DNA from 2 places in the Streptomyces sp. NPDC086835 genome. Region 1 is predicted to be linked to the other one. Evidence: predicted binding sites of a transcription regulator. Region 1 holds the regulator's gene; the other holds the start of a gene.
The links. The regulator HrcA, encoded in region 1, represses chaperone genes, less so after heat shock. The targets are predictions, from matches to a motif close to TTNGCACTCNGNNNNNCNGAGTGCNAA.

Region 1 (10,508 bases):
CCACCGTCTCGGCATGCTGCTCGTCGCGCAGAACGGCCCGGCGGGCGTCCCCGCCGAAGTGGCCGCACTCATCGAGGACTTCGCCCGGCGGGTCGCCCTGGCCGTCAGCGCCGCCCGCCGGTACACCCGGCAGGCCACCATCAGCCGGGTCCTCCAGCGCGGCCTGCTGCCGAGCAGGGTGGGACAGATCCCGGGCGTCGACACGTTCCTGGTCTACGAGCCCAGTGACGACGGTGTCGCCGGCGGCGACTTCTACGACGTCTTCCCCGCCGGGTCCGGCGGCCGCTGGTGCTTCATGCTCGGCGACGTCCAGGGCAGCGGGCCGGAGGCCGCCGTCGTCACCGGGCTCGCCAGGCCCTGGCTGCGGCTGCTCGCCCGCGAGGGCTACGAGGTCGGCCAGGTCCTCGACCGGCTCAACGGCCTCCTCCTCGACGACGCGATGGAGGCGGCGGAGGCAGCGGCACTGATCGTCACCGGTGGGCACGGGCCGGGCCTCCCGGACGGGCAGCACGCGCGCTTCCTGTCGCTGCTGTACGGCCAGGTGGTGCCGTCACCGTCCGGCGCCGACGGCGCCCGCTGCACCCTGGCGAGCGCCGGGCACCCGCTGCCCCTGCTGCTCCGGCCCGACGGCACCGTACGGGCCCTGGCCGAGCCGCAGGTGCTGCTCGGGGTCGTCGACGACGTCGCGTACCAGAGCCACACCTTCGACCTGGAGCCCGGTGACACGCTCCTGTGCGTCACCGACGGGGTGACCGAGCGGCGCTCCGGGTCGCGGATGTTCGACGACGAGGACGGTCTCGCGGCCGTCCTGTCCGGATGCGCCGGGCTCACGGCGCAGGGAGTCGCCGAGCGGATCAGGGCCGCGGTGCACGCGTTCGCGCCGACGCCGCCCGGGGACGATCTGGCGCTGCTGGTGCTCCAGGCGGGGCGACCTGCCGGGTGACGGACAATGGGGGCATGCCTTCCGTACTGCCTGACGGCGAGCCCATGCCCGAGGACGGCGCGCTGCCCGCGTCCGCCCTCCACGGCGCCGAAGCCCGGCCGCTGGCCTTCTACCTGCACGTGCCGTACTGCGCGACGCGCTGCGGCTACTGCGACTTCAACACCTACACGGCCACCGAGCTGCGCGGCTCGGGGGGAGTGCTCGCCTCCCGAGACAACTACGCCGAGACCCTGGCGGACGAGGTCCGTCTCGCCCGCAAGGTCCTCGGCGACGACCCGCGGCCGGTGCGGACGGTGTTCGTGGGCGGGGGCACACCGACACTGCTGGCCGCCGGTGATCTCGTACGGATGCTGGACGTGGTGCGTCAGGAGTTCGGTCTCGCCGACGACGCGGAGATCACGACGGAGGCGAACCCGGAGTCCGTCGACCCGGCCTATCTGGCGGCCCTGCGGGAGGGCGGCTTCAACCGGGTCTCCTTCGGTATGCAGAGCGCGCGGCAGCACGTGCTGAAGGTGCTCGACCGCACCCACACCCCCGGCCGGCCGGAAGCGTGCGTGGCGGAGGCGCGGGCCGCGGGCTTCGACCATGTGAACCTCGACCTGATCTACGGCACCCCGGGCGAGAGCGACGACGACTGGCGGGCCTCGCTGGAGGCCGCCGTGGGCGCGGGACCGGACCATGTGTCGGCGTACGCGCTGATCGTGGAGGAGGGCACACAGCTCGCGCGCCGCATCCGCCGCGGCGAGGTGCCCATGACCGACGACGACGTCCACGCCGACCGCTATCTGATCGCCGACGAGGTGCTCGGCGCGGCCGGCTACGACTGGTACGAGGTCTCCAACTGGGCCACGTCGCCGGAAGGCCGCTGCCTGCACAACGAGCTGTACTGGCGCGGCGCCGACTGGTGGGGCGCCGGCCCTGGGGCGCACAGCCACGTCGGCGGCGTGCGCTGGTGGAACGTCAAGCACCCGGGCGCGTACGCGGCAGCCCTGGCGGAGGGCCGCTCGCCCGGCGCGGGCCGCGAGCTCCTCCCCGACGAGGACCGCCGCGTGGAGCGGATCCTTCTCGAGCTGCGCCTGCGGGACGGCGTACCGCTGGACCTCCTGCGTGAGGCCGGCCTCGCGGCGGCCGCCCGTTCCCTGGCCGACGGGCTGCTGGAGCCCGGCGCGTACGAGGCCGGGCGCGCGGTGCTGACCCTGCGGGGACGGCTGCTGGCGGACGCGGTGGTGCGGGACCTGGTGGACTGAGGGACCGGCCGGAGTGAACGACCACCGGCCGGAGTGATACCGGCCGGAGTGAATGCCCCCCTCGGCCGGACAGGTCTAGTCGGACACGGTCACGAAGTCGATCAATTCCTCGACCCGCCCCAGCAGCGCAGGCTCCAGGTCCTTGTACGAACGGACCTTGGAGAGGATGTGCTGCCAGGCCGCGCCCGTGTTCTCCGGCCAGCCGAGGGCGCGGCACACGCCCGTCTTCCAGTCCTGACCGCGCGGCACCGTGGGCCACGCGGGGATGCCCACGGAAGAGGGCTTCACCGCCTCCCACACGTCGATGTACGGGTGGCCCACCACCAGCACGTGCGGGTCGGTGACCGAGGCCGCGATACGGGACTCCTTGGAGCCCTCGACCAGGTGGTCCACCAGGACGCCGAGGCGGGCGTCGGGACCGGGGGAGAAGTCCGCCACGATCGACGGCAGGTCGTCGACGCCCTCCAGGTACTCGACCACCACGCCCTCGATCCGCAGGTCGTCGCCCCACACCCGCTCCACGAGCTCGGCGTCGTGGCGGCCCTCCACGTAGATGCGGCCCGCGCGGGCGACCCGGGCCCGGGCGCCGGGAACGGCGAGAGAGCCGGAGGCCGTACGGGACGGACGTGCCGGGCCGGCCGGGGCCGGACGGACCAGCGTGACGACCTTGCCCTCCAGCAGGAAGCCCCGCGGCTCGAGCGGGAACACCCGGTGCTTGCCGAAGCGGTCCTCCAGGGTGACGGTCCCCGCCTCGCAGCGGATCACGGCGCCGCAGAAGCCGGTCGACACCTCCTCCACCACAAGCTCAGGGTCGGCCGGGACCTCCGGCACGGGCTTCGACCGCTTCCACGGCGGCGTGAGATCAGGGCTGTAGCTGCGCATTCGCACGACGATACGGCCGCACGCCGCTACGACACGCCGAAACGCGCCGCCAGTTCGTCGCGCTGGGCCCGTACGAACGCCGCGTCGACCACCGCGCCGTGCCCGGGGACGTACAGGGCGTCCTCACCGCCGAGGGCCAGCAGCCTGTCGAGGGCGGCGGGCCACTGGGGCCCGACGGCGTCCCGGCCGGCCTGCGGCTCCCCGGATTCCTCCACCAGGTCTCCGCAGAACACCACTTCCCGTTCGGCGGGCACCAGCAGCGCCAGGTCGTGGCCCGTGTGGCCGGGGCCCACATTGGCCAGCAGCACCTGGCGGCCTCCCAGGTCGAGCGTCCACTCCCCGCACACCGCATGCTGCGGCGCCACCACCATGTCCGCGGCCTCCGCCGCCTCCTCGGCAGCGACCCCGTGCCGGATCGCGGACGCGCGGAGCGCGTCCCGCTCCCGGCGCAGCAGCGTGTCCATGCCCACAGCCCCGTACACCTCCGCCCCCGCGAAGGCCGCCGTGCCCAGCACATGGTCGAAGTGGGGATGGCTGAGTGCGATGTGCGTCACGCGGCGCCCCCCGAGCAGCCCCTGTGCCTGGGCCCGCAGCTCGGCCCCCTCGCGGAGCGTGGAGCCCGTGTCGTACAGCAGCACGGCGTCCTGGCCGACGACCAGGCCGGCGGTCGCGTCCCACCTCGGGAGGCGGCGGCGGCCGACCCCCTCGGCCACTCGTTCCCAGCCGAAGTCTTCCCAACTGACGTCCATACGGCGACGCTATCCGCATCACATCCGCATCGACCTGCGCGGGCCGCACGAGCGCGTGTCCGACCGCACGGTCGGCCACCCTTGCTACCCGCGTACCCGGCAGCCGTACACTGGCCGGGGGAATGCTGGCACTCGGGCGCACCGAGTGCCAGGACACACAGAGGAACCACAGCTGGAGGTGCGCGAATGCTCAGCGAACGCAGGCTCGAGGTGCTGCGCGCCATCGTCCAGGACTACGTCGGCACCGAGGAGCCTGTCGGCTCCAAGGCCCTCACGGAGCGTCACAACCTCGGCGTCTCCCCGGCCACCGTCCGCAACGACATGGCCGTGCTGGAGGAGGAGGGCTTCATCGCCCAGCCCCACACGAGCGCCGGGCGGATCCCCACGGACAAGGGGTACCGGCTGTTCGTCGACCGGCTGGCCGGCGTCAAGCCGCTGTCGTCGCCGGAGCGCCGCGCCATCCAGAACTTCCTGGACGGGGCGGTCGACCTCGACGACGTCGTGGGACGTACGGTGCGGCTGCTGGCGCAGTTGACCCGGCAGGTCGCCGTCGTCCAGTACCCGTCGCTTACCCGGTCCACGGTCCGGCACGTGGAGCTCCTCTCCCTCGCGCCCGCCCGCCTGATGCTCGTGCTGATCACGGACACGGGCCGGGTCGAGCAGCGCATGATCGACTGCCCCGCCCCGTTCGGCGACGCCTCGCTCGCGGACCTGCGGGCCCGGCTCAACAGCCGGGTCGTGGGACGCCGCTTCGCGGACGTGCCGCAGCTGGTGCAGGACCTTCCCGAATCCTTCGAGCACGAGGACCGCGGCACCGTCTCCACGGTGCTCTCCACACTGCTCGAGACCCTGGTCGAGGAGACCGAGGAGCGGCTCGTGATCGGCGGCACCGCCAATCTGACCCGCTTCGGGCACGACTTCCCGCTGACCATCCGGCCGGTGCTGGAGGCGCTCGAGGAGCATGTGGTGCTCCTCAAGCTGCTCGGCGAGGCGAACGAGTCGGGCGGTATGGGCATGACCGTACGTATCGGTCACGAGAACGCCCATGAAGGCCTCAACTCCACGTCCGTGGTCTCGGTCGGCTACGGTTCGGGCGACGAGGCAGTAGCGAAACTCGGCGTGGTCGGACCGACCCGCATGGACTACCCCGGAACGATGGGAGCGGTACGCGCAGTGGCACGTTACGTCGGACAGATCCTGGCGGAGTCGTAAGTGGCCACGGACTACTACGCCGTACTCGGCGTACGCCGCGACGCATCGCAGGACGAGATCAAGAAGGCCTTCCGCCGCCTCGCGCGCGAACTCCACCCGGACGTGAATCCGGACCCGAAGACGCAGGAGCGCTTCAAGGAGATCAACGCCGCGTACGAGGTGCTCTCGGACCCGCAGAAGAAGCAGGTCTACGACCTCGGCGGTGACCCGCTCTCGCAGGCCGGGGGCGGCGGCGCCGGAGGCTTCGGTGCGGGCGGCTTCGGCAACTTCTCCGACATCATGGACGCGTTCTTCGGCACGGCGTCGCAGCGCGGGCCGCGCTCGCGTACGCGCCGCGGCCAGGACGCGATGATCCGGCTGGAGATCGAGCTGGGCGAAGCGGCCTTCGGCACCACGAAGGACATCCAGGTCGACACGGCCGTCGTCTGTACGACCTGCTCCGGCGAGGGCGCGGCGCCCGGCACGTCGGCGCAGACCTGCGACATGTGCCGCGGGCGCGGCGAGGTCTCGCAGGTGACGCGGTCCTTCCTGGGCCAGGTCATGACGTCGCGGCCCTGCCCCCAGTGCCAGGGCTTCGGCACGGTCGTGCCGACCCCGTGCCCCGAGTGCGCCGGCGACGGCCGCGTCCGGTCGCGGCGGACGCTGACCGTGAAGATCCCGGCCGGTGTCGACAACGGCACCCGGATCCAGCTCGCGGGCGAGGGCGAGGTCGGCCCCGGCGGCGGCCCCGCCGGTGACCTGTACGTCGAGATCCACGAGGTCGCCCACCCCGTCTTCCAGCGGCGCGGCGACGACCTGCACTGCACGGTGACGATCCCCATGACCGCGGCGGCGCTGGGCACGAAGTGCCCGCTCGAGACGCTCGACGGCGTGGAGGAGGTCGACATCCGTCCGGGCACGCAGTCCGGCCAGTCGATCCCGCTGCACGGCCGCGGGATCACGCACCTGCGCGGTGGCGGCCGGGGCGACCTGATCGTGCATGTCGAGGTGACGACGCCGACGAAGCTGGACGTGGAGCAGGAGCGACTGCTGAGGGACCTGGCGAAGCTGCGGGGCGAGGAGCGGCCGCTGGGCCAGTTCCAGCCGGGCCAGCAGGGGCTGTTCTCGCGGCTGAAGGACGCGTTCAACGGGCGTTAGCCCGGTGGTGGGCGGGGCGGGTCCGCTGCGCGGGGCGGTGTCCCCTCCCCGCCCCTCCCCTTCCCGTAACCGGGGTCTCCTCCCCCTACGCCTGGCGGCGTGGGGTGACCCCCACCGGACCCCCGCGCCTCGATCGCGGACGGGGCTGGTTTCGCGAAGCGAAATCCAGCCCGCCTGGGGGCACCTCCCACGGCCGCCAGGCGTAGGGGGAGATCGAGGGCACCGCGCGGAGCGCGGTACGGGAATCCGGGGCCTGCCCGCCACGCGGCGGAGCCGCACATCGGCACGGCGGTAAGGGGCGGGTAGGGGGAAGCATGCCCCTGCGGGCCCGACGCGGGTTCGGGCGGAATGGGGGATTCGGACCCGTCGCGGGGACGTGGCACGATGCGTGCATGTCGTCATCCGCACTGGCCGGCCTCTGCCGTCATCCGATCGTGCAGGCACCCATGGCCGGCGGCGCTTCCTGTCCGCAGTTGGTCGCCGCCGTGTCGGAGACCGGTGGGCTGGGCTTCCTGGCCGCCGGGTACAAGACGGCGGACGGGATGTACGAAGAGGTCAAACAGGTCCGCGGGCTGACCGCGCGGCCTTTCGGCGTCAACCTGTTCATGCCGCAGCCCGGCAACGCCGACCCCGCCGCCCTCGGTGTCTACCAGGACCAGCTCGCCGGTGAGTCCGCCTGGTACGAGACGCCGCTCGGTGATCCCGACAGGGGACGGGACGACGGTTACGACGCGAAGCTCGCGATCCTGCTCGACGACCCCGTCCCGGTCGTCTCGTTCACCTTCGGCTGTCCCTCGCGCAGCGTCATCGAGTCGTTCAGCAAGGCGGGCACCTTCACGATCGTGACCGTCACCACGCCGGAGGAGGCGCGGGCGGCCCAGTGGGCCGGTGCCGACGCGGTGTGTGTGCAGGGCGTCGAGGCCGGCGGCCATCAGGGCACGCACCGGGACGACCCCGCGACCGACGGGTCCGGTTACGGACTGCTCGCGCTTCTCGCACTGGTGAAGGAGACCGTACAGATGCCTGTCATCGCCGCCGGCGGACTGATGCGCGGCAGTCAGATCGCCGCGGTCCTGGCGGCCGGGGCGAGTGCCGCCCAGCTCGGTACCGCGTTCCTGGTGTGCCCCGAGTCGGGGGCACACCCGGTACACAAACAGGCCATGACCGACCCGCTGTTCGTGCGCACCGACCTGACCCGGGCCTTCTCCGGGCGGCCTGCGCGGGGGCTGGTGAACAGGTTCATGCGGGAGCACGGGCCGTACGCGCCGGCCGCGTACCCCGAGGTGCACCATCTGACGAGCGGGCTGCGCAAGGCCGCCGCGAAGGCGGGCGACGCGCAGGGCATGTCGCTGTGGGCGGGCCAGGGGCACCGGCTGGCGCGTGAGATGCCCGCCGCCCAGCTGGTGGGGGTGCTGGCGGCGGAGGCGGACTCGGCACGGGCCGCGCTGTCGCTCGGCGGTGGTGTGTGATGACCGCTCCTGTCTTCCTCGTCGAATCGCTCGCGGGCGTCGCGCCCGGCGCGACCGTCGTCCTGGACGGGCCGGAGGGTCGGCACGCCGTCTCCGTGCGCAGGCTCCAGCCGGGCGAGGACGTCGTCCTCACGGACGGCGGCGGCCGCGGAGCGTCGGGCACCGTCGTCTCCACCGAGGGCAAGGACCGTCTGACGGTCGAGGTGAGCGAGTGCCCCGAGGAGCCGCAGCCGGTGCCCCGCATCACCGTCGTGCAGGCGCTGCCCAAGGGTGACCGCGGCGAACTCGCCGTGGAGACCATGACCGAGACCGGTGTGGACGCGGTCGTGCCGTGGTCGGCGGCGCGCTGCATCACCCAGTGGAAGGGCGAGCGCGGCGCGAAGTCGCTCGCCAAGTGGCGGGCGACGGCCCGTGAGGCGGGCAAGCAGTCGCGCAGGCTCCGCTTCCCGGAGGTCGCGGAGCCGGCAACGACCAAGCAGGTCGCGGCACTTCTGGCGGACGCGGACTTCGCCGCGGTGCTTCACGAGGAGGGCGCCATGCCGCTCGCCACGGCGGAACTCCCCACGGAGGGCTCGATCGTGCTCGTGGTCGGCCCCGAGGGCGGTGTGTCCCCGCAGGAGCTCGACCTGTTCGCGGAGGCGGGCGCCAGGCCGTACCGGCTGGGACGCAGCGTGCTGCGTACGTCCACGGCCGGCACGGCGGCGACGGCGCTCCTGCTGGGGCGCACCGGCCGCTGGTCCTGAGCGGGGCGGTCCGTCGGCTCAGCCGGCCTGAAGGGGCGGCCCCTGTCGGCTCAGCCGGCCGGGCCTGCCGGCACGTCGCCGGCCACCGCGTCGAACAGCGGCCACCCGTCGGTCTCGACCGTCCGCGGCGTGTCCGGCAGGAGCCCGCGGGCGGTGGCCGCGTCCAGGAACCGCCGTGCCACGCCCGGTTCGTAGAGATTCAGCCAGGTCCCGCCGGAGACCACGGCACCCGCCTCGAAGTACCCGCCGGAGACGATCCGGCCGGGGCCTTCCCGGAAGACGACCGCCAGGCGCTGCTGCGTTCCCTCGCGCCACAGCGACAGCGTCGTACGGCAGTCACGGGTGCCCGAGCCGTCCCGTGTGTGGCGGTGCCTCACCGACCACATGTACACGTTGCCCGCGTCCACGACGAGGCGGCGGGCGCGCCGGAGCTTCCTGGCCATGACCCGACCGTACGGGCGGCACCATGGCCGCAACCACTCTTTTACCGGCCGGGAGGTGCTGGCACTCTGGCTTCATGCCCGCCCGGACCAGAGCACGGCGCGCCTTGGCCGCGATCGCCGTCGCAGCAGCGGCAGTTCCCGCCCTCGTGGCCTGCGAGCCCACCGCAGGAGGGCTGAACACCGGTGCCGTGGCCGTCACCACCGACCTGACCGCGACCAGCACGCTCGAGCGGCTCAAGTTCGAGGTCGCCTGGCTCAGTTGCACGGCGAAGGCCGACACCCCCGCCACCGCCTCGCCCGGTTCCACCGCCTCGCCCGGTTCCGGTCCAAGCCGTGCCTCCGTGGACTGCCAGGGTGAGACCGGGTCCGGTCAGGACATCACCGTCACCGGCAAGGTGACGGAGGAACGCGGCGGGAAGTGTGTCCGTGGCGATCTGACCGCACGGATCGAGAAGAAGATCGTCTTTCAGGCGACCATGCTCGGCGACTGCAGTGCCGCACCGAGCAGTGCGCCGGCCGGCGACCCTCCCGCTCCCGGGAGGCCGTACCCGACCGTCACCGTCACCGTCACCGAAACGGTGACCGCCGTTCCGGGCAAGTGATCCAAAAACCACACCCTGAGGCTCCCACCTGCCTAGGGTGACGGTGTGACGCACCCTGCCTACCTCCGGTACCCGCATCTGCACGGCGAGTTGATCGCCTTCACCGCCGAGGACGACGTCTGGGTCGCGCCGCTCGACGGCGGCCGGGCGTGGCGCGTGAGCGCCGACAACATGCCCGTGAACCACCCCAGGATCTCTCCCGACGGCACCCGTATCGCCTGGTCCTCGTACCGCGACGGCACGCCGGAGGTCCACCTGGCGCCCGTCGACGGCGGCCCTTCCGACCGGCTCACCCACTGGGGCAGCCACAAGACCTCCGTACGGGGCTGGACCCCCGACGGCCGGGTCCTGGCGCTCACCACGCACGGGCAGGCGTCGCTGCGCCGCACCTGGGCGCACGCGGTGCCGCTCGACGGCGGCCCTTCCGAAATCCTCCCGTACGGGCCCGTCGGCGGCGTCGCGTACGGCCCTCGCACGCTGCTGCTGTCGGCCACCATGGGGCGCGAGGCCGCGGCCTGGAAGCGCTACCGCGGCGGCACGGCGGGCAAGTTGTGGATCGAGGGGGAGACCGAGGGCGAGTTCGTACGCCTCCACGAGGACATCGACGGGAACGTCGAATACCCCCTGTGGGTGGGCGAGCGGGTCGCGTTCCTCTCCGACCACGAGGGTGTCGGCGCCCTGTACTCGTCGCTGCCCGACGGCTCGGACCTGCGCCGCCACACCGGCCTGGACGGCTTCTACGCCCGCCACGCGGCGACCGACGGCACCCGTGTCGCCTACGCCTGCGCCGGCGAGCTGTGGCTGCTGGAGGGCCTGGACGGCGAGCAGCCGCGCCGCCTGGACATCCGGCTCGGCGGCCAGCGCACCGATCTCCAGCCCCGGCCGATCGACGCCGGCCACCACCTCGGCGCGGCGGACCCGGACCACACCGGCCGCGGCAGCGCCGTGGAGATCCGCGGCGGCATCCACTGGGTCACCCACCGTGGAGGACCCGCGCGTTCGCTCGCCGTCGAACCGGGCGTACGGGCGAGGATGCCGCGTACGTTCGGCGTCGACGGCGAGCAGTACGTCGTCTGGGTGA
Region 2 (10,508 bases), on a different contig from region 1:
ACGCGCACATACGCAGACGACCGGTGGACGGTTCACTGCTCCGCCAGCGCGCGCAGCCTGCTGAGCGCGCGGTGCTGGGCGACCCGGACCGCGCCCGGGGACATCCCCAGCATCTGACCGGTCTCCTCCGCGGTCAGCCCGACGGCGACCCGCAGCACCAGCAGCTCCCGCTGGTTCTCCGGAAGATTGGCGAGCAGCCTCTTGGCCCACTCCGCGTCGTCGCTGAGCAGCGCCCGCTCCTCGGGGCCGAGCGAGTCGTCGGGCCGCTCCGGCATCTCGTCGGACGGCACGGCCGTCGAACCCGGGTGGCGCATCGCGGCCCGCTGCAGATCGGCGACCTTGTGGGAGGCGATGGCGAAGACGAAGGCCTCGAAGGGCCGTCCGGTGTCCTTGTAGCGCGGCAGCGCCATCAGCACCGCGACGCAGACTTCCTGCGCCAGGTCCTCGACGAAGTGACGAGCGTCACCGGGCAGCCTGCTGAGGCGCGAGCGGCAGAAGCGCAGCGCGAGGGGGTGGACGTGCGCCAGGAGGTCGTGCGTCGCCTGCTCGTCGCCGTCGACGGCACGGTGCACGAGCGCACCGATGGCTCCTTGGCCGGTCGCCGCCTCGTCGTCACGCATCGGTCCATGGTGCCCTGGCCCGCGACCATCCGTGGCACTGCGTCCTGTGTTGTGCACCGAAGCGTTATGAGCAGGTGCGCCGGAACTCATCCCCTGCGCCCTCCCCTCCCGCTCGACCGACTCGTCCCCGAGGAACTCCACACCTCAAGGATGCGGCATCGCGCGGGAAACGGATGCCCTCGGGCATCCGTAACCCCCGCAGCGTCCCGTTCCTACGGTCCTCAGCGGACCAGGCCCCAGCGGAATCCGAGGGCCACCGCATGCGCCCGGTCGGAGGCGCCGAGCTTCTTGAACAGCCGCCTGGCGTGCGTCTTCACCGTGTCCTCCGAGAGGAAGAGCTCACGCCCGATCTCCGCGTTGGACCGGCCGTGGCTCATGCCTTCGAGGACCTGGATCTCACGCGCGGTGAGCGTGGGAGCGGCCCCCATCTCGGCCGAACGGAGCCGGCGCGGGGCGAGCCGCCACGTGGGGTCGGCGAGCGCCTGGGTGACGGTCGCGCGCAGTTCGGCACGCGAGGCGTCCTTGTGGAGATAGCCGCGGGCACCGGCGGCGACGGCGAGCGCGACGCCGTCGAGGTCCTCGGCCACGGTCAGCATGATGATCCGGGCGCCGGGGTCCGCGGAGAGCAGCCGGCGCACCGTCTCCACCCCGCCCAGACCGGGCATGCGTACGTCCATCAGAATCAGGTCCGAACGATCGGCACCCCAGCGGCGGAGGACTTCCTCGCCGTTGGCCGCGGTCGTCACGCGCTCGACGCCGGGCACGGTCGCGACCGCGCGGCGAAGCGCCTCTCGGGCAAGCGGGGAGTCGTCGCAGACGAGGACGGATGTCATGGCCGCCCTCCGCAGCTGATGCGCGTCACCTTGAGCCTCCAGGCTGGATACGTTTCTTCACCTGTGCGGTTGAACGCAGTCGGACATGTGCCCGACAGCTTGTTCTTTCAACCGCCTCCGCCTTCTCAACGACGGTCACTCGAAAGAGTTACGGGTCGGAGACAGCACTTCGGCACGCTCCGTGAGCGGGTCGCTCGGCATCCGTGAGCACCGGTTCTCCCGCGGTGACAGCGGGCTCGGCGGCGCGGCGCGGGGCAAGGCGGAGGTTTCACGGGTCGCGGGCGGAGCACTCGTGCCCATCGGACAGGGGCCCTGCCCCATTCAGCGGCTTTTCTTCCCTTTTTCCGGTGTCTATGGCTAGATTCGCAATGAGTCATATTTACATCTACTTACACAGCAGATGTACGGTCGTTGGCACGGTGCTGGTGCCGGATCCGGCGCACGTCCGGTCGGCGTCCCGCCCGTTTCCGACCTGGTCCTGTATCCACCCAGCACGGTTTCAAGGGGACATGCGCCATGGCAGATTTCTCTCGCCTTCCCGGACCCAACGCCGATCTGTGGGACTGGCAGCTCCTCGCGGCATGCCGTGGGGTCGACAGCTCGCTCTTCTTCCATCCGGAAGGTGAGCGCGGCGCGGCGCGAAGCGCTCGCGAGAACTCGGCGAAGGAGGTCTGCATGCGATGCCCCGTACGGGCCGAGTGCGCGGCGCACGCACTGGCCGTGCGCGAGCCCTACGGCGTCTGGGGCGGACTGACCGAGGACGAGCGCGAGGAGCTCATGGGACGAGCACGCCACCGGCTGATCCCCGCCACGAGCGCGGGGGGTGCGGTGCGCGGCTGACGAGAGCGCCACGCACACGAACCGAAGAAACGTTCCTGCACTTCGCCTGCTCCCCTACCGGCAATCCGGCCCCGTGCACAGGCAAGTTGTTCCGGCGTCCCGGCCCCCGATCTCCCGACGGGGGCCGACGGCCGCCACGCAGGACGTACATCGTGAACACATTCATTGCCGCCGACGCCGTGGAACCGCGGTCGCCGCGGACGCGTCAGCGGGACGCCGCGAGGGTGAGCTGCGACAACGTCGCCGAGACGGCCGGGACATGCGCCAGGTCGGGCAGCGTCAGGGCGACGATCTCGCGGTGGACGGACGGCTCGACGGTCACCAGCCGGGCCCCCTTGGGCCGTACCGACTCAAGCGCCAGTTCGGGCAGCACGGCCACGCCGAGCCCCGCGCCCACCAGCCCGATCACCGCCGGGTAGTCGTCGGTGGCGAAGTCGATGCGCGGGGTGAAGCCCGCGCTCTCGCAGACCTCCACCAGCTGCCGCCGGCAGCGCGGACAGCCGGCGATCCACGACTCCTCCGCGAGGTCGCCGATGGCCACCTTGCCCGCCTCGGCAAGGCGGTGACCGTCGGGCACCAGTCCCACGAGCCGGTCGACGAGCAGCGGCCGGACGACGAGGTCGTCCCACTCCGACTCGGCCCCTGCCGTGTCGTAACGGAAGGCGAGCGCCACGTCGCAGTCGCCGTCGCGGAGCATCTCCACCGAGCGCGGCGGCTCGGCGTCGACGAGCGAGACCCGGGTGCCGGGATGGGCCGCGCGCAAGGCGGCGAGGGCCGTGGGCACGAGGGTGGAACTACCGCTGGGGAACGAGACGAGACGGACCCGGCCGGCCCGCAGCCCGGCGATCGCCGCCACTTCCTCCTCCGCCGCGGTGAGCCCGGCGAGGATGCCGGAGGCATGGCGTACGAGCGCCTCGCCGGCCTGGGTCAGGCGCATCTCGCGGCCGGTCCGGATCAGCAGCGGGGTCCCGGCGGAGCTTTCGAGCGCCTTCATCTGCTGGCTGACCGCGGGCTGGGTGCATCCCAGTTCACGGGCGGCCGCGGAGAACGAGCCGGTGGTGGCGACGGCACGCAGGACGCGGAGGTGGCGGGCTTCGATCACCCTTCAAGCATAAGGGGCGCTTGGGGTGACGAGCGATTAACTGCCGGCTGCTTTGAGGCGGTGTCGGTTAGCGTGCGAGGCATGAAGCTTCTGACCGTGAACGTGGGCCGTCCGAAGGCGGCCGATTACACCGATGCGCCCGGCGGCATGACCGGAATCGACAAGCGCCCGGCGGAGGGGCCCGTCCGGGTGGCGGACCCGGGCCCCAAGGGCCAGGGCGGCAGCGGACTGTCGGGGGACGCGGTCTGCGATCTGCGCCACCACGGCGGGAGCGACCAGGCCGTGTACGCCTTCGCCCGTGAGGATCTCGACGCCTGGGAACGCGAGTTGGGGCGCCCGCTCCCCAACGGCACGTTCGGCGAGAACCTCACCACCATCGGCGTCGATGTCACCGGGGCCAAGATCGGCGAACGGTGGCGCATCGGCGATTTCGTGGTGCTCGAGGTCACCTCGGGCCGTGTCCCGTGCCGTACCTTCGCGGGCCGGCTGGGCGAGAAGGGCTGGGTCAGGCGTTTCACCCAGAGCGGCGTCTCCGGCGCGTATCTGCGGGTCGTCGAGCCGGGCGAGATCCGCGCCGGCGATCCGGTGGAGGTGGTGCACCGGCCGGAGCACGAGGTGACCGTGGAGATGGCGTTCCGGGCGGAGACGACCGAGCGTGACCTGTTGCCCCTGGTCCTCGAGGCAGGAGACACCCTGCACAGTGAACTGCTGAGGAGCGCCCGCGCGTACGTCGCGAAATACGGCACGGCGGCCGGTCCCGGCCCCCTCTCCGGCTCCGGCGCCGCTTAGGCGAGGGGCCTCGGGCCGCGCGGAGAGGCGCCGGGAAGCGGAACGGACCCGGGACTTCGGTGCAGTTCGCGGCCGAGGGACGGGCAGTGGTCAGGGAAGGCGCCCGCGCCGCACCCACCCGCGGGGCATTAACGTGCCGCCTATGACGACTGCACTGATCACGGGAGCGACCGCGGGCATCGGCGCCGCCTTCGCGCGGCGGCTCGCGGCCGATGGCCACAACCTGGTGCTCGTGGCCCGGGACACCGAGCGGCTGCAGGAACAGGCCACCGAACTGCACGACCGGCACGGCATCGAGGCGGAGGCACTGACCGCCGACCTGTCTCGGGAAGACGGGATCGGCGCGGTCGAGGAGCGCCTGGCCGACCGTACGCACCCCGTCGATCTGCTGGTCAACAACGCGGGCTTCGGGAACAAGGGCCGGTTCCTCGAAGTCTCCATGGCCGACGAGCTGACCATGCTGAAGGTGCACTGCGAGGCGGTGCTGCGACTGACCGCGGCAGCGGCGGGACCGATGCGGGAACGCGGCCGGGGCGGCGTGGTCAACGTGGCGTCGGTCGCCGCCTTCGTGCCCCGTGGCACGTACGGCGCGTCCAAGGCGTGGGTCGTGCAGTTCACGCAGGGCGCCGCCAGGGACCTGGCAGGATCCGGGGTGCGGCTGATGGCGCTGTGCCCCGGATTCGTACGGACCGAGTTCCACCAGCGGGCCGGCATGGGCACGGACAACATTCCCGGCTGGATGTGGCTGGACGCCGACAAGCTGGTGGCGTCGGCGCTCTCGGACCTGGCCAAGGGGAAGTCCCTCTCCATCCCCGACCCCCGCTACAAGGCGCTGATGGGCGTGGTGAAGCTGACGCCGCGCGGGCTGCTGGGCGGGCTCACGTCGAAGACGGGCCGGAAGTACGGCCCGCAGTAGGGGGCCGGGCCGCACCGGAACGGGCCGCAGGAGCCGCATACCGAACAGTATGTGACCCGCGTCACTAAAATGGACGTATCCCATCGGGGGCCTCAGCGGCTCGGGAGACGCCATGAAGTTCGTGCAGATCATCGACTACAAGACCGCCAGGTTCGACGACGTGAACGCGGTCATGGACAAGTGGGTCGAGCAGACCCAAGGCAAGCGGACCACCGGCCACGCCGTCACGGGGAAGGACCGCAGCGACAGCAACCACTACGTGGACATCGTCGAGTTCCCCTCCTACGAGGAGGCGATGAAGAACTCGCATCTCCCGGAGACGGACAAGATGTTCCAGGAGATGGTGGCCCTCTGCGACGGCATGCCCTCGTTCACCGACCTCGACGTGGTCCGTGAGGAACAGCTGAACGCGGCGACGGCCCGCCGCTTCTTCCACGAGATCGCGGCCGGCGGCAATCTGGACGCCATCGGCGAGGTCTTCGCCGACGACTACATCGACCACGACATCGCCAACGAGGAGGACACCGAGGTCGGCGTGGAGGTCATACGCCGGGACCTCACCATGTGGCGCGGCGCCTTCGACTTCACCTTCGAGCTCGACCGGCAGATCACCCAAGGGGACGACGTCGTGACGCTGTGGACCTGGAGCGGCAGGCACAAGGCGGAGTTCCAGGGCATCCCGGCGACGGGAGAGCAGTGCACCATGACCGGCACGACGATCTTCCGGCTCGAGGACGGGAAGATCAAGGAAGGCTGGTGGCACATGGACATGATGCGGCTGATGCGCCAGCTCGGCGCCATGTAGGCCACGCCCCAACGGGGAAGGCCCCCGCCCCCGCGCGCTGCGGGGGACGGGGGCCTTCTCGGCGCTTGTCGCGTCAGTGGCTGTGGCCGTGACCGTGGCCGTGACCCGCGTCGCCCTCGTCCTCGGCCGGCTTCTCGACGACCAGGGTCTCGGTCGTGAGCAGCAGGGAGGCGATGGACGCGGCGTTCTCCAGAGCGGAGCGCGTGACCTTGACCGGGTCGATGACGCCGGCCTTGACCAGGTCGCCGTACTCGCCGGTCGCGGCGTTGAAGCCCTGACCCGCCTCGAGCTCGGCCACCTTGGCGGTGATGACGTAGCCCTCGAGGCCGGCGTTCTCGGCGATCCAGCGCAGCGGCTCGACGGCGGCGCGGCGGACGACGGCGACACCGGTGGCCTCGTCGCCCTCCTTGCCCAGGTTGCCCTCGAGCACCTTCACGGCGTGGACGAGCGCGGAGCCACCACCGGAGACGATGCCCTCCTCGACCGCGGCGCGGGTCGCGGAGATGGCGTCCTCGAGACGGTGCTTCTTCTCCTTCAGCTCCACCTCGGTGGCGGCGCCGACCTTGATCACGCACACGCCGCCGGCCAGCTTCGCGAGGCGCTCCTGGAGCTTCTCGCGGTCCCAGTCGGAGTCGGTGGACTCGATCTCGGCCTTGATCTGGTTGACGCGGCCCGCGACGTCCTCGCTCTTGCCGCCACCGTCGACGATCGTGGTGTCGTCCTTGGTGATCGTCACGCGGCGGGCGGAGCCCAGCACGTCCAGACCGGCCTGGTCGAGCTTGAGGCCGACCTCTTCGGCGATGACGGTGGCACCGGTGAGGGTGGCCATGTCGCCGAGCATCGCCTTGCGGCGGTCGCCGAAGCCGGGGGCCTTGACGGCCACCGCGTTGAAGGTGCCGCGGATCTTGTTCACGACGAGGGTGGAGAGCGCCTCGCCCTCGACATCCTCGGCGATGATCAGCAGCGGCTTGGAGCCACCGGCCTGGATGACCTTCTCCAGCAGCGGCAGCATGTCCTGGATGGAGGTGATCTTGCCCTGGTGGATCAGGATGTACGGGTCGTCGAGGACGGCCTCCATACGCTCCTGGTCGGTCACCATGTACGGGGACAGGTAGCCCTTGTCGAAGGCCATGCCCTCGGTGAAGTCGAGCTCCAGACCGAAGGTGTTGGACTCCTCGACGGTGATGACACCGTCCTTGCCGACCTTGTCCATCGCCTCGGCGATGAGCTCGCCGACCTGCTGGTCCTGCGCGGAGAGCGCGGCCACGGCGGCGATGTCGGCCTTGTCCTCGATCGGGCGGGCGGTCGCGAGGAGCTCCTCGGACACGGCCTTGACCGCGGCGTCGATGCCCTTCTTCAGGGCGGCCGGGGAGGCACCGGCGGCGACGTTGCGCAGACCCTCGCGGACCAGCGCCTGGGCCAGCACGGTGGCGGTGGTCGTACCGTCACCCGCGATGTCGTTGGTCTTGGTCGCCACCTCCTTCACCAGCTGGGCGCCCAGGTTCTCGTACGGGTCCTCGATCTCGACCTCGCGGGCGATGGTGACGCCGTCGTTGGTGATGGTGGGAGCGCCGAACTTCTTGTCGATGACGACGTTGCGGCCACGGGGGCCGATCGTCACCTTGACCGTGTCGGCAAGCTTGTTGACGCCGCGCTCGAGGGCGCGACGGGCGTCCTCGTCGAACTTCAGGATCTTCGCCATGGGAGCGGTTCAGCCCTCTCGGATTTCGTGTTCAAAGAACTGCGCCCCTCGCCGCCCGGCATCAGCGGGGTGGCCAGGGGCGCAGCTCGAGGCAGAACTGGCGCGGAGTCCCAAGGGTCGATGACCCCTGAGCGCGCCCCTGCTTTCTACTTCTCGACGATCGCGAGCACGTCGCGGGCCGAGAGGACGAGGTACTCCTCGCCGCTGTACTTCACTTCGGTGCCGCCGTACTTGCTGTACAGCACGATGTCGCCGGTCTTCACGTCGAGCGGCAGGCGCTCGCCGTTCTCGAAGCGGCCCGGGCCCACGGCCAGGACGACGCCCTCCTGGGGCTTCTCCTTGGCGGTGTCCGGAATAACCAGGCCAGAGGCCGTGGTCTGCTCGGCGTCGAGCGGCTGGACCACAATGCGGTCCTCGAGCGGCTTGATGGCAACCTTGGAGCTGGCGGTCGTCACGATCCGACCTCCCCCTTCGGAGATCACGGGGTTAACTGATCTGAGGTGGCGACCAGGTGGATCCGTCGTCGCGGGTGCCGGACCTGCCCGTCGCTGTGTTGGCACTCTCACTTGGTGAGTGCCAGGGCCGAGACTATGACTGCGATTAGCACTCGGTCAAGCGGAGTGCCAATGCGAGACCGCGTGGCGTTCTGATTCGGCCTCCGGTCCGGCCACGGCCCCGCCTCTCCCGGTCACGCCCCCGGGCTCCGTCCGCCGGCCCCCGGCTCAGACGTAGTCCTCCAGCCTGGCGACGGCGTACCCCTTCGCCGTGATCGTCCGCATCACCCGCCGGATCACGTCCGGCATGCTGCCCGCCCACTCCTCCTTGCCACGGAAGTGCGTCAGGATGATGTCGCCCGGGTGCAGGTCCCGGTCCCACTCGCGCCACTCCATGCGGTCGGGAAACGCCTCCGAGGCCCACAGCGGGACGGCCGCGATCCCGCACTTCTTGGCGGCGCGCAGGGTGTCCTTGTTGTAGTTCCCGTACGGCGGGCGCATCAGCCGGGGCCGGCTCCCGTACCGCTTCTCCAGCTTGTCCTGCTGGCCACAGATCTCACGCTTCTGCTCGACGTACGAAAGGCCGGGCAGATAAGGGTGCTTGAGCGTGTGGTTGTGCAGCGCCACGCCGCTGTCCCGCATCTTCTCGAAGTAGCCGTAGTCGTCGTTGATGACGTAGTCGCTCAGGAAGGCGCTGTACGGGATCCGCAGGTCGGACATCATGCGCAGCAGTTCGGGGTCCTTCTCCGCGCCGTCGTCGATCGTCAGGAAGACGATCTTCTCCTTCGTCGGGACGGTGGTGAACACGGGAGGCAGCCCCTCCCCGCCCTCCACCTCGAACCCCTTGCGGGTGGTGATCCGCGGCTTGACGGTGGGCGGCGGTGGCGCCGCGAGCGGCGTCTGCTCGAGCCCCCACTTCTTCGCGGCGGCGGCTCGGGCCTTCTGGCTCTGCGCGACCTTCTCCCGGTGCGCCGGACCGCCGGCGGCCTCGCGGGCCTTCCGGGCATCCTGCTTCTGCGCCTGTGCCCCCTGCCGCGCTTCCTTCTCGGCGGCGGGCCTGGCGGGGCGGGGCGCCTCGGGCGGCCCCTCTGCCGCACAGCCGGAGCCGAGCGCGGCGACAACGAGCGAGACAAGGGCCGCACGGACCCGATACGCTCCCATTTTTCCCTTTTGTCGTACTAGCTGCATGGCGACGCATCCTGTCAGCGCGCCGCCCGCTCACCGGTCCGACACCGCCGCCATGAGCGCACCATCCCCCACCTGGCCCACAATGGCCCGGTGAACGACCTCGATCCGCTCGCCGCCTTCACCGCACTGCGCACCGAGGAGGGCGAAGCGCTGCTGGCCTCGCTGGCCTCCTACGACCCCGCCCGTGAACTGGCCGTCGCGACACGCCTGCGACGCGAGCACCCGGCGGCCCTGGTCTCGGCGGCGCTGGGGCAGGCACGGCTGCGGCAGCGGGCGGCGGCGAAGTTCGGCGAGGAGGACGCCCGCCGGATGTTCTTCACCCCGAACGGCGTCGAGCAGTCCACCCGCCGCTCGGTCGCGGACCACCGGGCCGCGCGGTTCGCCGCGCTCGGAGTGCGCGGCGTCGCCGACCTGTGCAGCGGCATCGGCGGTGACGCTATCGCCCTGGCCCGGGCGGGCATCTCGGTCCTGGCCGTCGACCGCGACCCGCTCACGGCGGAAGTCGCACGTGCGAACGCCGAGGCGCTGGGCCTGTCCGCCTTGGTCGAGGTCCGCTGCGCGGACGTCACGGACATCGACACCTCTCCGTACGACGCGGTCTTCGTCGACCCGGCGCGCCGCGGCGGACGTGGCCGCATCTTCGATCCGGAGGCGTACTCCCCGCCCTTGTCCTGGGCGATCGGCGCGGCCCGCACCCGCCCCCACGCGGCCCTGAAGGTCGCCCCGGGAATCCCCCACGAGGCGGTCCCCGAGGACGCCGAGGCGGAGTGGATCTCGGACGGCGGCGACGTCAAGGAGGCGGTGCTCTGGTTCGGCACGGCCCCGTCCGCCGTCCGCGCCACCCTCCTCCCGGGCCCGCACACCCTGACCGGCCGCGGGCTGCCGAACCCGCCGGTGCGCCCGGTCGGCCGCTACCTGTACGAGCCCGACGGGGCCGCGATCCGCGCCCACCTGGTCGCGGAGGTCGCCGAGGACGTGTCGGGCGGTCTTCTCGACGAGACGATCGCGTACATCACCTCGGACGTACTGCGCCCGACCCCGTATGCGACGGCGTACGAGATCACCGACGAACTTCCCTTCAACCTCAAGAAGTTGAAGGCGCTGCTCCGGGAACGCGGGATCGGCAACCTCACCGTGAAGAAGCGCGGCTCAGCGGTCGAACCGGAAGAGGTCCGCCGTAAGGTGAAGCCGCAGGGGCCGAACGCGGCGACGGTCTTCC

Region 2: a site for HrcA is predicted at 8,208-8,234, ahead of groES (co-chaperone GroES). Genes of this name have one in related genera too.

The regions. Positions count from the first base shown of each region.
Region 1 is NZ_JBIVAU010000001.1:502,729-513,236, forward strand. Features, by position in the region: gene ACIPJI_RS02175 (SpoIIE family protein phosphatase) at 1-943, shown strand, start outside; gene hemW (radical SAM family heme chaperone HemW) at 958-2,190, shown strand; gene ACIPJI_RS02185 (DUF3097 domain-containing protein) at 2,266-3,072, opposite strand; gene ACIPJI_RS02190 (MBL fold metallo-hydrolase) at 3,099-3,821, opposite strand; gene hrcA (heat-inducible transcriptional repressor HrcA) at 4,008-5,033, shown strand; gene dnaJ (molecular chaperone DnaJ) at 5,034-6,170, shown strand; gene ACIPJI_RS02205 (nitronate monooxygenase) at 6,563-7,639, shown strand; gene ACIPJI_RS02210 (16S rRNA (uracil(1498)-N(3))-methyltransferase) at 7,639-8,382, shown strand; gene ACIPJI_RS02215 (hypothetical protein) at 8,433-8,825, opposite strand; gene ACIPJI_RS02220 (hypothetical protein) at 8,900-9,427, shown strand; gene ACIPJI_RS02225 (S41 family peptidase) at 9,473-10,508, shown strand, end outside.
Region 2 is NZ_JBIVAU010000002.1:236,811-247,318, reverse strand. Features, by position in the region: gene ACIPJI_RS07315 (sigma-70 family RNA polymerase sigma factor) at 33-620, opposite strand; gene ACIPJI_RS07310 (response regulator transcription factor) at 842-1,453, opposite strand; gene ACIPJI_RS07305 (WhiB family transcriptional regulator) at 1,970-2,293, shown strand; gene ACIPJI_RS07300 (LysR family transcriptional regulator) at 2,499-3,395, opposite strand; gene ACIPJI_RS07295 (MOSC domain-containing protein) at 3,477-4,184, shown strand; gene ACIPJI_RS07290 (SDR family oxidoreductase) at 4,327-5,100, shown strand; gene ACIPJI_RS07285 (ester cyclase) at 5,213-5,905, shown strand; gene groL (chaperonin GroEL) at 5,979-7,607, opposite strand; gene groES (co-chaperone GroES) at 7,754-8,062, opposite strand; gene ACIPJI_RS07270 (polysaccharide deacetylase family protein) at 8,330-9,262, opposite strand; gene ACIPJI_RS07265 (methyltransferase domain-containing protein) at 9,284-10,508, shown strand, end outside.